3 regions of the Streptomyces sp. NPDC005878 genome follow, and region 1 is predicted to be linked to each of the others. Evidence: riboswitches for the same ligand, from Rfam matches in the RefSeq annotation. Region 1 holds a riboswitch; each other region holds the start of a gene.
What was found. Region 1 has a riboswitch for thiamine pyrophosphate ahead of thiO (glycine oxidase ThiO). Riboswitches for the same ligand answer to the same signal wherever they lie in the genome.
Positions count from the first base shown of each region.

Region 1 (4,706 bases):
CCGAGAGCAGCTTGCCGTGCCGGCGGCAGGCGTCGGCGAAGACGGCGAGGTGCTCCAGCTCCTCGGCGGCCTCCATGCCCTTGTCCCGCAGCTGGACGATGTCCACGCCCGAGGAGAGCACCGCGTCCAGGAAGGCGGGCAGGTCGCCCTGGCGCCTGCGCGCGTCCGTGCAGAGGTACAGGCGGGCGTCGGCGAGCCGCTCACGGGCCGTGGGCATGAAGGTCCCCCGTGGGATGCGGTGGGCGCGGGCCGGGGGACCGGTCCGCGCCGCACCTGGTGGCGATCGGGTCAGACGGCGAGCGCCTGGGCGCGGCGCTTCACCTCCGTGCCGCGATTCTCGCTCAGGGCCTGCGCGGGGGTGCCGGGCAGGGTCGGGTCGGGGGTGAAGAGCCACTCCAGCATCTCCTGGTCGGAGTAGCCGTCGTCCCGCAGGAGGGTGAGGGTGCCGCTGAGGCCCTTCACGACCTTGTCGCCGTCGATGAAGGCGGCGGGCACCTGCAGCGTCCTGTTCTCACCGCGGCGCACGGCGATGAGCTGGCCCTCCTTGACCAGCTGCCGCACTCGCGTCACCTCAACGTCGAGCATCTCGGCGATGTCGGGGAGGTGGAGCCAGGCGGGGACGAGTGCATCGGTTTTCGCGTCAATCTCGGTCACGGGACAAGCGTGCCATCCCGGACTGACACTCGGTAGCCGGAGGTCAGCCGAGTGCCGCCTTGAGGGGGACGGACGGGTCGGCGGCGCGGACCGGATCCAGCCTCGCACCTGCCTCGATGAGCTTGCGGCCCTGCGCCAGATCGCGCGGTCGGCCGACGGCCAGGAGGGCGACGAGCACGTCCTCGCGCAGCCAGCAGACCGACCAGGCGGCGCCCGCCGGGTCCCCCCGCCACAGCAGCCGGTCGGCCCCGCCGTGGTGACCGGCGTACTGCACGAACCTGCCGAACTGCTCGGACCAGAAGTAGGGCACCGGGTCGTACGGGAGGACCGCCTCGCCGATGATGTCCGCGGCCACCGTGCGCGGCCCCTGGAGGGCGTTGTCCCAGTGGTGGATGAGCAGCCGCTCGCCGTACCGGCCCGAGGGGAAGGAAGCGCAGTCGCCGACCGCGTAGACGTCCGGCAGGGAGGTGCGCAGCCGGTCGTCGGCGGTGACCGCGCCCTCCGCCCCGCGCTCGATGCCGGTGCCCGCCAGCCAGTCGGTGGTGGGCCGGGCGCCGATGCCGACGACGACCGCGTCGGCGGGCAGCCTGCGGCCGTCAGCGAGGACGACGGCCCCGGGCTCGACGGCCGCCACGCGCGCGTGGGTGAGCAGTTCCGCGCCGCTCTCCGCGTACCAGGCGGCCATCGGCTCGGTGACCTCGGCAGGCAGCGCGCCCGCGAGCGGGCGGTCCGCGGCCTCGACGACGGTGACCGCGCAGCCCGCCTCGCGCGCGGCCGTGGCGAACTCGGCGCCGATCCAGCCCGCCCCGACGACCACGACGCGCCGCTGCGCGCCGAGCACCGCCCGCAGCCGTCCCGCGTCGTCGAGGGTGCGCAGCAGATGGACGTCCGGAAGGTCCTCGATGCCGGGCAGGGTGAGGGGTTCGGCGCCGGAGGCGATCACCAGCGCGTCGTACGGGACGGGCCCGGCCGCGGTGTCGACCTCGTGCTCACGCGCGCGTACGCCGGTGACCGGCTCGCCCAGGCGCAGCTCCACGCCGAGGCCCTCGAAGTCCACCTCGAAGGCCGAGCTCTCGGCCTTGCCGAGCAGCACCGCCTTGGAGAGCGGGGGCCGGTCGTAGGGCTGGTGGGGTTCGGCGCCGATGAGGGTGATCCGGCCGGGGAAGCCCTGTTCGCGCAGGGCCACCGCGGTCTGGACCCCGGCCATGCCCGCGCCGACGACCACCACGTGCCGCTGTTCCGCATGCGTCTGCTGTTCGCTCACCCGATCACCATAAACAGCTGACGAATCGTCAGACAGCCCGGCCCGGACGCTCCCTACTGCCGATGGGCCGCTGGGGTTAGTCTGGCCGACGTACCGTCCGCGCTCCGAGGCCCCGGCCCCGGGACGCGCGGCGGCACGACAACCATCTCGCGGGAGCCCGGACGCACCGGGCTGAGAGGGAGGCTGCGGCGGCCTCCGACCGTACGAACCTGATCCGGGTCATGCCGGCGAAGGGAGGGGCTGGACGCCCATGCATTCATCCCGAAAAGGGGCAGTTCCCCACGGGTCGGACGTGCTGGTGATCGGTGGCGGCATCATCGGCCTCGTCACGGCCTGGCGGGCCGCGCGGCAAGGTATGCGCACCGCGCTCGCCGACCCCGCGCCCGGCGGCGGCGCCGCCCAGGTCGCGGCCGGCATGCTCGCCGCCGTCACCGAGCTCCACTACGGCGAGGAGACCCTCCTCGGCCTCAACCTGGCCTCCGCCCGGCGCTACCCGGACTTCGTGGCCGAGCTGGAGGAGGCGAGCGGCCTCACCACCGGCTACCGCGCCTGCGGCACCCTCGCGGTCGCCCTGGACGCCGACGACCGCGCCCATCTGCGCGAGCTGCACGCGCTCCAGCAGCGCCTCGGGCTCGACTCCCAGTGGCTCACCGGGCGCGAGTGCCGCCGCCTGGAGCCGATGCTGGCGCCCGGGGTGCGCGGCGGTCTGCGGGTCGACGGCGACCACCAGATCGACCCGCGCCGCCTCGCCAGGGCCCTTCTGGCGGCCTGCGAGCGGGCCGGGGTGGAGTTCCACCACGGCCGGGCCGAACGGCTCTCGGTGGTCCGCGAGCGGGCCGCGGGGGCGGTCCTGGCCGACGGCACCGCGCTCGCCGCCGACCAGGTCGTCCTCGCGGGCGGCAGCCTCAGCGCCCGGCTCGCCGGGCTCCCGGACGAGGTGCGCCCTCCCGTACGCCCGGTCAAGGGCCAGGTGCTGCGGCTGACCGTGCCGCCCGCGTACGCCCCGTTCCTGTCCCGCACGGTCCGCGCGGTGGTCCGCGGCAGCCACGTCTACCTGGTGCCGCGCGCCGACGGCGAGCTCGTGGTCGGCGCCACCAGCGAGGAGCTGGGCTGGGACACCACCGTCACCGCCGGCGGCGTCTACGAACTGCTGCGCGACGCGCACGAGCTGGTGCCCGGCATCACCGAGCTCCCGCTCACCGAGACCCGCGCCGGGCTGCGCCCCGGCTCCCCCGACAACGCGCCGCTGCTCGGCCCGACCGCGCTGCCCGGTCTGCACCTGGCCACCGGCCACTACCGCAACGGGGTGCTGCTCACCCCCGTCACCGGCGACGCCCTGGCGCACGCGCTGGCCACCGGCGAACTGCCCGCCGAGGCGCGCCCCTTCACCCCCGGCCGTTTCACCTCCGCCCCGGCGGAGTCCGTACCGCAGGAGCTGACCGTATGACCGCCTCCTTGACGACCGTGTCCGTGAACGGCGAGGCGCGCGACCTCGCCGCCGGCACCACCCTCGACGTCCTCGTCTCCACGTTGACGCCCGCGCCCGCCGGGGTCGCCGCCGCCGTCAACGAGACGGTGGTGCCGCGCGGCCGGTGGGCCGCGACCACGCTCGGCGACGGTGACCGCGTCGAGGTCCTGACCGCCGTGCAGGGGGGCTGACCATGGCCGACGACCTGTTCTCCCTCGGCGGTACGACCTTCACCTCGCGGCTGATCATGGGCACCGGCGGGGCGCCGAGCCTGGACGTCCTGGAGCGCTCGCTCGCCGCCTCCGGCACGGAGCTGACGACCGTCGCGATGCGCCGCCTCGACCCGACCGTGCAGGGCTCGGTCCTGTCCGTCCTGGAGAAGCTCGGCATCTCCGTCCTGCCGAACACGGCCGGCTGCTTCACCGCCGGGGAGGCGGTCCTCACCGCCCGCCTCGCGCGCGAGGCGCTCGGCACGGACTGGGTGAAGCTGGAGGTGGTCGCCGACGAGCGCACCCTGCTGCCCGATCCGGTCGAGCTGCTCGACGCGGCGGAAGTGCTGGTCGACGACGGATTCACGGTGCTGCCGTACACCAGCGACGACCCGGTGCTGGCCCGGCGGCTGGAGGACGTGGGGTGCGCGGCGATCATGCCGCTGGGCTCCCCCATCGGCTCCGGGCTGGGCATCCGCAACCCGCACAACTTCGAGCTGATCGTGGACCGCGCCACCGTCCCGGTCATCCTGGACGCGGGCGCGGGCACGGCCTCCGACGCGGCGCTCGCCATGGAGCTGGGGTGCTCGGCGGTGATGCTCGCCTCGGCGGTCACGCGCGCGCAGGAGCCGGTGCTGATGGCGGAGGCGATGCGGTACGCGGTGGAGGCGGGGCGCCTGGCGTACCGGGCGGGCCGCATCCCCCGCCGCCACTTCGCCGAGGCGTCGTCACCACGCGAGGGCCGAGCGGCCCTGGACCCGGAACGCCCGGCGTTCTGAGGGGGCGCCTGGCGGCGGGCCGGGCCAGGTGGGGTGCGCTCGGCTGCGGGGCGGTCCTGGGTCGCTGTTCGTGTGCCCGCAGCGGGTGGTTGCTCACGCGGTTCCCCGCGCCCCTTGGGGTGGGGTGCCTGCGGGGCGGGGGGCTGCGGGGCGGGTGGGGCGCGTTCTCGTCTGCGGGCCGGTGGGGGCTGGTCGCGCAGTTCCCCGCGCCCCTGAGAGGGCCCTGCGGGCCCATCGGGTGGCCCGACCGCCGCCGAGGATTCACCCCGGCCACCCCAGGGGCGCGGGGAACTGCGCGAGCAACCCCCCACCACCCGCAGACGAAGACCACC
Region 1 covers NZ_JBEXWK010000007.1:5,445-10,150, reverse strand. The annotation lists gene thiE (thiamine phosphate synthase) at 1-217, opposite strand, end outside; gene ABZ404_RS13715 (Rv2175c family DNA-binding protein) at 289-654, opposite strand; gene ABZ404_RS13710 (FAD-dependent oxidoreductase) at 698-1,861, opposite strand; TPP riboswitch at 2,058-2,171, shown strand; gene thiO (glycine oxidase ThiO) at 2,169-3,365, shown strand; gene thiS (sulfur carrier protein ThiS) at 3,362-3,577, shown strand; gene ABZ404_RS13695 (thiazole synthase) at 3,580-4,374, shown strand.

Region 2 (4,706 bases), on a different contig from region 1:
GTCGGCAGGTCGAGGAGGTCGGCGGTCTGGCGGTAGATCTCCACTTCGAGGGTGGAGAAGGTGGGGCCGCCGAGGATCTGGACGACGCCGAAGGAGGTGAAGGTGAAGAGGAAGACCATCAGGGCGGCCGCGGCGACGGCGGGCCCGAGGGCGGGCAGGGTCACCGTGCGCCAGGCCGCGAGGCGGGAGGCTCCGAGGACCCGGGCGGCCTCCTCCTGGCGCGGGTCGAGCTGGGCCCACAGGCCGCCGACCGTCCGGACGACGACGGCGTAGTTGAAGAAGACGTGGGCGAGCAGGATCGCCCACACCGTGGTGTCCAGCCGTACGCCCCACAGCTCGTCCAGCAGCCCGCCGCGGCCGAGCAGGGCGAGGAAGGCGGTGCCGACGACGACGGTGGGCAGCACGAAGGGGACAGTGACCACGGCCCGCAGCAGCTGGCGGCCGGGGAAGTCCAGGCGGGCGAAGACGTAGGCGCCGGGCAGCGCGATCAGCAGGGTGAGGGCGGTGGAGGCGAGCGCCTGCCAGGTGGTGAACCACAGCACCTGCCCGATGTCGGGGTCGGTGATCACCTCGCCGATCCGGCCGAGCTGCCAGACGCCGTCGACGCGCAGCCCGCGGCCGACGATCGCGGCCACGGGCCAGGCGAAGAAGAGCCCGAAGAACGCGAGCGGCAGGGCCATCAGGCCGAGCCGCACCGCGTGCGCGCGCGCCTTCCCCACCCGGGGCGCGCGGCTTACTTCAGCACGAGCGAGGACCACGTCTTGACCCACTGCTCACGGTTCTTGGAGATCTTCTCCGGAGCGACGTCGTGCGTCTCGGTGACCTTGGCGCCGAACCGGGTGAACAGTTCGGGCAGCGCGGCGTCCTTCAGGACCGGGTTCACGAACATGGTGAGCGGCATGTCCTCCTGGAACTTCTTGGAGATCAGGAAGTCCAGGAACGCCTTGCCGCCGGCCTCGTTCCTGGCGCCCTTGAGGAGTCCGGCGAACTCGGTCTGGCGGAAGCAGGTGCCGGTGGCGACGCCGGTGGGGGCGTCGGTGGGCTGCGGCTTGGCGTAGAGGACCTCGACGGGCGGGCTGGAGGCGTAGGAGACGACCAACGGGCGGTCGCCCTTGGCCTTGTGGCCGCCGGCGGAGCCGGAGAAGTCCTGGTTGTAGGCCTGCTCCCAGCCGTCGACGACCTTGACGCCGTTGTCCTTGAGCTTCTTCCAGTAGTCCTGCCAGCCCTCGTCGCCGTACTGGGCGGCGCTGCCGAGCAGGAAGCCGAGGCCGGGCGAGGAGGTCGCCGCGTTCTCGGTGACCAGCAGGTCCTTGTACGCGGGCTTGATCAGGTCGGCGAAGGTGCTCGGCGGAGCCAGCTTCTTGTCCGCGAAGTACTTCTTGTCGTAGTTGACGCAGATGTCGCCGGTGTCGACCGGGGTGACGCGGTGCTTGTCCTTGTCGAGCTGGACGGCCGCGGGGACGGCGGCGAGGCCCTTCGCCTCGTACGGGGTGAAGACCTGGTGGTCGAGGGCGCGCGAGAGCAGGGTGTTGTCGACGCCGAAGAACACGTCGCCGCGCGGGGAGCCCTTGGTGAGGATCTCCTGGTTGAGGGCCGCGCCCGCGTCGCCGCTCTTGAGGACCTTGACCGTGTAGCCGGTCCTGGCGGTGAACTCCTTGAGCACCGCGTCGGAGGCGGCGAACGAGTCGTGGCTGACCAGGGTGACGGTCTTGGACTGGGTGGAGCCGCCGGTCTTGGTGCTGTCGTCGTCCTTGCCGCCGCACGCGGCGAGCGTGCTGACGCCGAGGGCGGCGGCGAGCGCGGCGGCCGCCATCTTCTTCGTACTGCGCATGGTGGTGATTCCTCCTGGAGTGACCAGGAAGAGACGCGGCCCCGCCCGCCGGGCGGCGGCGAGCGGGGCGCAACAGCTTGAGTGATGACCGAACTTCCTACCCAGAATGACCTGGGCGAGGTTCAGAGGGTCTGCGACCTGACGGTGTCGCACTCTCAGCGCTGTGGCGCTCCCCTGTCGGAATACAGATGTCGAGCTCTGCGGTTTTCGGGCTCAGACTACCTCTCGGAGGCGGCGAGCTGTCCGCACGCTCCGTCGATCTCCTGGCCACGGGTGTCCCGGACGGTGACGGGCACCCCGTGGGCCGCGATGGCCTCGACGAACGCCTTCTCGTCCTCGGGGCGCGAGGCGGTCCACTTCGAGCCCGGCGTCGGGTTCAGCGGGATCAGGTTGACGTGGACGCGCTTGCCCTTGAGGAGGCGGCCGAGCAGGTCACCGCGCCAGGCCTGGTCGTTGATGTCGCGGATCAGCGCGTACTCGATCGAGATGCGGCGGCCGGACTTCTCCGCGTACTCCCACGCCGCGTCCAGGACCTCGCGGACCTTCCAGCGGGTGTTGACGGGCACGAGCGTGTCGCGCAGCTCGTCGTCCGGCGCGTGCAGCGAGACGGCGAGACGGCACTTGAAGCCCTCGTCGGCGAAGCGGTGCATGGCGGGGACCAGGCCGACGGTGGAGACGGTGATGCCGCGCTGGGACAGGCCCAGGCCGTCGGGCTCGGGGTCGGTGAGGCGGCGGATGGCGCCGACGACCCGCTTGTAGTTGGCGAGCGGCTCGCCCATGCCCATGAAGACGATGTTCGACAGCCGGGCGGGGCCGCCGGGGACCTCGCCGTCGCGCAGCGCGCGCATGCCGTCGACGATCTGGTGCACGATCTCCGCGGTCGACAGGTTGCGGTCCAGGCCCGCCTGGCCGGTCGCGCAGAACGGGCAGTTCATGCCGCAGCCGGCCTGCGAGGAGATGCACATGGTCACCCGGTCGGGGTAGCGCATCAGGACCGACTCCACCAGCGTCCCGTCGCGCAGGCGCCACAGCGTCTTGCGGGTGGTGTCGTCGTCGCACGAGATGTGCCGCACGACCGACATCAGGTCCGGCAGCAGCTCCTCCTGGAGGCGGGTGCGCGCCGCCGCGGGGATGTCCGTCCACTGGGCCGGGTCGTGCGCGTACCGCGCGAAGTAGTGCTGCGAGAGCTGCTTGGCGCGGAACGGCTTCTCGCCGATCGCGGCGACAGCCTCTTTCCGCTCGGCGGGCGAGAGGTCGGCGAGGTGCCGCGGCGGCTTCTTGGCTCCGCGGGGGGCGACGAAAGTGAGTTCTCCGGGCTTCGGCATGGTCCCTCAAGTGTCTCAGACATACGGAAAGGGGCCCGCCGTCCTGTGGACAACGAGCCCCGACCGATGAACACGCAGGTCAGAGCCTTCCCTGCGGACTTTTCAGCTGCCGACGAAGGCGACGAGCAGCAGCCACACCACCGGCGCCGTGGGCAGCAGCGAGTCCAGCCGGTCCATGATGCCGCCGTGGCCCGGCAGCAGCGTGCCCATGTCCTTGATGCCGAGGTCCCGCTTGATCATCGACTCGCCGAGGTCGCCGAGCGTGGCGCTCGCCGCGACCGCGAGACCGAGCAGCAGGCCCTGCCACCACTGGCCGTCGTCGATGAGGAACTGCACGCACACCGCGCCCGCCGCCATCGCGAACGTCACCGCGCCCACCAGACCCTCACGGGTCTTTCCGGGACTGATGCGCGGCGCCAGCTTCGTCTTGCCGAACCGCCAGCCGATCGCGTACGCGCCGGTGTCGCTGACCACGGTCAGCAGCAGGAAGACGAACACCCGCCACGGCCCGTCGTCGGCGGCCAGCATCATCGCGACGAACGTGGCCAGGAACGGCACGTAGAACGCGGCGAAGACCCCGGCGGTGACATCCCGGAGATAGCCCTCGGGCTTCTCCGTCATCCGCCAGACCAGCACCGCGAGCGAGGTCAGCGCCATCGCCACCCAGGCACCCTCGGCACCGCGCGCGTAGCCGGCGACGACCATCGCCGCGCCGCCCACCGCGAGCGGCACGAGCGGCACCTTGATGCCCTTGCGCTCGTCCAGCCGGGAGGCCAGCTCCCACAGGCCGACGACGACCGCCACCGCGACCACACCGACGAAGACGGCCTTGACGACGAACAGCGACGCCAGGATGACCGCGCCGAGCCCGACGCCGACCCCTATCGCGGCCCGCAGGTCGCGCCCCGCCCGCTTCTTCTCCGGCTGCGCGGGCCGCTGCGGCTGCGGCGGAGTCGAAGGTGGTACCGAGCTGGGCATGGGCTCCTGCGGCGTCTCTTCGCGGAACAGGGGGCCGCTCACCCGAGCGGTCCCCCGGTCACGTTCTTCGCGGACCACGGCGTCTGTGCCCACGCCGTCGGTCACTGCGGGCATGGGCTGTGTCCGGGACGGGGCGTCATACGCATCGTAGGCAGCCCCCGCCGAAGGCACCTCCTGGGAAGGCCCCTGGACGGGTGGCCCCCAGTGCTCGGGTCGCGGCGGAGCCCCCCAGGAAGAGTCGTTCATCAGACCTCTAGCAGCTCTGCTTCCTTGTGCTTGAGCAGCTCGTCCACCTGCGAGACGTACTTCGCGGTGGTGTCGTCGAGCTCCTTCTCCGCACGGCGGACCTCGTCCTCGCCGGACTCCTTGTCCTTGACGAGCTTGTCGAGGGCGTCCTTGGCCTTGCGGCGCACGGAGCGGATCGACACCTTGGAGTCCTCGGCCTTGGTCCGGGCGACCTTGATGTAGTCCCGGCGGCGCTCCTCCGTCAGCTCCGGGAACGTCACCCGGATGATGGAGCCGTCATTGCTCGGGTTGACGCCCAGGTCGGAGTCGCGGATCGCCTGCTCGAT
Region 2 covers NZ_JBEXWK010000044.1:21,181-25,886, reverse strand. The annotation lists gene ABZ404_RS37390 (iron ABC transporter permease) at 1-680, opposite strand, end outside; gene ABZ404_RS37385 (thiamine ABC transporter substrate-binding protein) at 734-1,831, opposite strand; TPP riboswitch at 1,908-2,017, opposite strand; gene rlmN (23S rRNA (adenine(2503)-C(2))-methyltransferase RlmN) at 2,050-3,156, opposite strand; gene ABZ404_RS37375 (phosphatidate cytidylyltransferase) at 3,259-4,380, opposite strand; gene frr (ribosome recycling factor) at 4,380-4,706, opposite strand, start outside.
Region 2: another riboswitch for thiamine pyrophosphate. It lies ahead of ABZ404_RS37385 (thiamine ABC transporter substrate-binding protein); the one in region 1 lies ahead of thiO (glycine oxidase ThiO).

Region 3 (4,706 bases), on a different contig from region 1:
TCCACCCCGGCGCTCACCTCGGAACGCGGTTCGGTGATGACGCCTCCGGTGGTCGACAGCCCGGATTCCACCTCGGGGGCGGGCGTCGGCGCGGTCGTCGCGGTGCTGGCGCCGGTCCTCGCCGGGACCGCCGCCGCGATCTTCCTGCTGGTGGGTTACATCCTCAAGATGCTCGACCCGCAGCCCGCGTTCGCCGACACTTTACTGACCGCTGGATGGTTCTTCGGCGCCCTCACCGCCGCCGCGATACTGGCCGCCGCGGTCAGCCTCCTGACCACCGCGATCCGCAACGGTGCCACCCAGGTCATCGCCGACCCCGAGGAGGGCGAGGTGGGCGACGAGCGAGCCCAGGAGGTGTCCCGGGCCCGCGAGGCATGGCGGCACGCCCTGGTGGAGCGGGGCATCTACCCGTTCCTGCGCGAGGCCCTGGCCGACCCCGGCACGGGTCCGGGCGCGTCGACGCGCCGCACCACGGGCCGGATACCCACGCTCGGCTACGGCCGGCCCGACTTCGACAGCCCGAGCGATCCGTCCACGGGGACCCGGCCCAGTTTCACCAGCCCGGACTTCACCAGTCCCGACTTCGGGGGCCCCGAACACCAGCCGGAGTAGGCGACTTCGCGATGCGGTGTTTCACGTGAAACCAACGGGACTTCGGCGCCCCGTTCGTTTCACGTGAAACCACGGCCGCGGGCGACTCCCGGGTCACACGGAGGGCTGTGGCCGCACGACAGCGCCACCGCACGCATGTTTCACGTGAAACACAGCTCCCGGACGGGTCCGTGTTTCACGTGAAACGTCGGGCTGGGTACGTCAGTCAGCGATCGGCAGATACACGCGGTTGCCCGCCGCCGCGAACTCCGCGGACTTCTCCGCCATTCCGGCCTCGATGTCCCCCGCCGCCAGATCGCCGCCGTGCTCGCGCCGGATGTCCTGCGAGATCTTCATCGAGCAGAACTTCGGCCCGCACATCGAGCAGAAGTGCGCGGTCTTCGCCGGCTCGGCGGGCAGCGTCTCGTCGTGGAACTCCCGCGCCGTGTCCGGGTCGAGAGCCAGGTTGAACTGGTCTTCCCAGCGGAACTCGAAGCGGGCGTCGGAGAGCGCGTCGTCCCAGTCCTGCGCGCCCGGGTGCCCCTTGGCGAGGTCGGCCGCGTGGGCCGCGATCTTGTAGGTGATGACGCCCGTCTTCACGTCGTCGCGGTTGGGCAGGCCCAGGTGCTCCTTGGGCGTGACGTAGCAGAGCATCGCGGTGCCCCACCAGGCGATCATCGCGGCACCGATGCCCGAGGTGATGTGGTCGTACGCGGGGGCGACGTCCGTGGTCAGCGGGCCCAGCGTGTAGAACGGCGCCTCTTCGCAGATCTCCTGCTGGAGGTCGATGTTCTCCTTGATCTTGTGCATCGGGACGTGGCCCGGGCCCTCGATCATCGTCTGGACGTTGTGGCGCTTGGCGATCGTGTTGAGCTCACCGAGGGTGCGCAGCTCGGCGAACTGCGCCTCGTCGTTGGCGTCCGCGATGGAGCCCGGACGCAGACCGTCGCCCAGGGAGTACGTGACGTCGTACGCCGCGAGGATCTCGCAGAGCTCCTCGAAGTTCTCGTACAGGAACGACTCCTTGTGGTGCGCCAGGCACCACGCCGCCATGATCGAGCCGCCGCGCGAGACGATGCCGGTCTTGCGGCGGGCGGTGAGGGGGACGTACCGCAGGAGCACACCGGCGTGGACCGTCATGTAGTCGACGCCCTGCTCGGCCTGCTCGATGACCGTGTCCTTGTAGATCTCCCAGGTCAGCTCCTCGGCGCGGCCGTCGACCTTCTCCAGCGCCTGATAGAGCGGCACCGTGCCGATGGGAACGGGGGAGTTGCGCAGCACCCACTCACGGGTGGTGTGGATGTTGCGGCCGGTGGAGAGGTCCATGACGGTGTCGGCGCCCCAGCGGGTGGCCCAGGTCATCTTGTCCACCTCCTCCTCGATGGAGGAGGTCACGGCGGAGTTGCCGATGTTGGCGTTGACCTTCACCAGGAATCGCTTGCCGATGATCATCGGCTCGATCTCGGGGTGGTTGACGTTGGCGGGGAGCACCGCCCGCCCGGCCGCGATCTCCTCGCGGACGACCTCGGGGGAGACGTTCTCGCGGATCGCGACGTACTCCATCTCCGGGGTGATCTCGCCCCTGCGGGCGTAGGCGAGCTGGGTGACGGCCTGACCGCCGCGGCCCCGGCGCGGCTGGCGCGGGCGGCCGGGGAACACCGCGTCGAGGTTCTTCAGGCCGCCGCGCGGGGAGGTGTGCTTGAGGCCGTCGTCCTCGGGGCGGACGGGCCGGCCCGCGTACTCCTCGGTGTCGCCGCGCGCGATGATCCAGTTCTCGCGGAGCGGGGCGAGGCCGCGGCGGACGTCCGTCTCGATGTTCGGGTCGGTGTACGGCCCGGACGTGTCATACAGCGTGACGTCCTTGCCGTTGGTGAGGTGCACCTGGCGCACCGGCACGCGGAGGTCGGGGCGCGAGCCCTCGACGTAACCCTTGTGCCAGCCGATGGACTTCCCAGCCTCGTTCTGGTTCGAGGCAGGCGTGCGTGCGTCCTGAATGGTCATGAGACCTACTCCCTACGCCGGCATTACCCGGTAACAGGTTCGGCGGTCGGCGCAGCCGCTTCCGTACGGTTCGTACGGCTTTCAGCGCCCTCTCAGCCCGGTGCTCCGAGCTCCCGCGTGTGCAAAGGTGCCACCACGCTAGCGTCATCCCCAGCGCGCTGAACAGAGGGGCCCCGCCGTTGTTGCGATGATCGGGCGGTGACGTCAGCAGAGCAGCACCCCGAAGGCTCCCACGGCCACCCGCCCGGTCAGGGCCATGGGCACACGCACAGCCACGGTCCCGCGACGCCCGTCTCCCAGCATCTGCGCAAGGTGATCGCCGCCGTGCTGATCCCGTTCTCGATCGCGGTGCTCGTGGGCCTGGCGGTGCTGTGGCCCGGTGGTACCCCCGCCCATCAGCGCACCGGAGTCGGCTTCGACCGCCAGACACAACAGGCCAAGGTCGTCGCCCTCCAGAAGCTCGACTGCCGGTCGGTCAACGCGGGTCAGGCCCCGCCGCCCGGCGACGCCTCGCCCTCCGGTGGCCGACGCGCCCGGCAGGGCCAGTGCGCCAAGGCGACCATCGAGGTCACCAGCGGCAAGGAGAAGGGCCGTACCTTCACCGAGATCGTGCAGCCGGACGCCCCGCGCCAACTCCACAAGGGGCAGGGCGTGATCGTCGCGTACGCCCCCGACGCCCCGCACGACCTCCAGTACTCGGTGACCGATGTGAACCGGCGGTTCCCGATGGCGCTGCTGGCGGGCATCTTCGCGCTCGTCGTGGTGGCCGTCGGCCGGCTGCGCGGGGTGATGGCGCTCGTCGCGCTGATCGTCTCGTTCGCCGTGCTGACGCTGTTCATCCTCCCGGCGATCCTCCAGGGCTCCAATCCGCTGCTGGTCGCGGTGGTCGGGTCGAGCGCGATCATGCTGATCGCGCTGTACATGTGCCACGGCCTCTCGGCGCGTACCTCGGTCGCCGTGCTCGGCACGCTGGTCTCGCTCGTCCTGATCGGGCTGCTGGGGTCGCTCTTCATCGGCTGGGCCTCGCTGACGGGCAACACCGACGACAACACCGGCCTGATCCACGGGCTCTATCCGGACATCGACATGTCGGGTCTGCTGCTGGCCGGCGTGATCATCGGCTCGCTCGGGGTGCTCGACGATGTCACGGTCACCCAGACGTCGGCGGTGTGGGAGCTGCACGAGGCCAACCCGGGCATGGGCCCGCGCGGGCTGTACAGGGCCGCCATCCGGATCGGGCGCGACCACATCGCGTCGGTGGTCAACACCCTGGTCCTGGCGTACGCGGGTGCGGCGCTGCCGCTGCTGCTGCTGTTCTCGATCGCGCAGAGCAGCGTGGGGACGGTGGCCAACAGTGAACTGGTCGCGGAGGAGATCGTCCGGACGCTGGTGGGCTCGATCGGTCTGGTGGCGTCGGTTCCGGTGACGACCGCCCTCGCGGCGCTGGTGGTCTCCGCCGACCGTCCGGCCGCGGCCACCCGGGGAGCGGGGCGGGGCGGCCGGGGCCGACGGCGAAAGAAGTAGGCCCGGGCGTCAAATGCGGGGAGCTCAGCCCGCGTTCTGCTCCTCGGCCAGGATCCGTCCCAGCGCCTCGTCCAGATGCCCGTCGAAGTCGCCGAGTGCGCGCTCCTGTCCGAGCGGGACGAGTTTGTCGGTGCGGTCGAGGAAGGCCACCAGCGGACCGGCCCCGGCCCGGAAGCTCGCCTGTTCGCCGCCCACCTGGAGGCGGATGTGGACATCGCGGAGCTCCTCGGCCCTCGCGGGCGCGATGTGCACATCGCCGTCACCGGTGGGGCTGTTGATGCCGTCCAGCAGGAGTTCCCGCCCGAACGTCCACGTCACGGGTTCGTCGCCGGGGAGGTGGAAGGTCATACGGACCGCGTACGGATCGTCGGCGCGGTAGGTGAGTTCCACCGGGATCCTGAAGGAGAGCTCCTCGGAGACGAGGAAGCTCATCATGACCTCTGCCAGGACCTCACGCATCGTCTACCCCGCTGTAGCTGAAATGGCCAGTAATGACCGTCCTGGCCCTCGTGACGCCATCGTGCTGGAAGCACTACGAGATCACAAGGAGTGAGTTTTCAGATACTGATAGAGAACGCGAGGGAACTGAG
Region 3 covers NZ_JBEXWK010000010.1:167,295-172,000, forward strand. The annotation lists gene ABZ404_RS18010 (hypothetical protein) at 1-612, shown strand, start outside; gene thiC (phosphomethylpyrimidine synthase ThiC) at 814-2,592, opposite strand; TPP riboswitch at 2,585-2,719, opposite strand; gene ABZ404_RS18020 (YibE/F family protein) at 2,791-4,116, shown strand; gene ABZ404_RS18025 (SsgA family sporulation/cell division regulator) at 4,141-4,575, opposite strand; gene ABZ404_RS18030 (helix-turn-helix domain-containing protein) at 4,674-4,706, opposite strand, start outside.
Region 3: another riboswitch for thiamine pyrophosphate. It lies ahead of thiC (phosphomethylpyrimidine synthase ThiC); the one in region 1 lies ahead of thiO (glycine oxidase ThiO).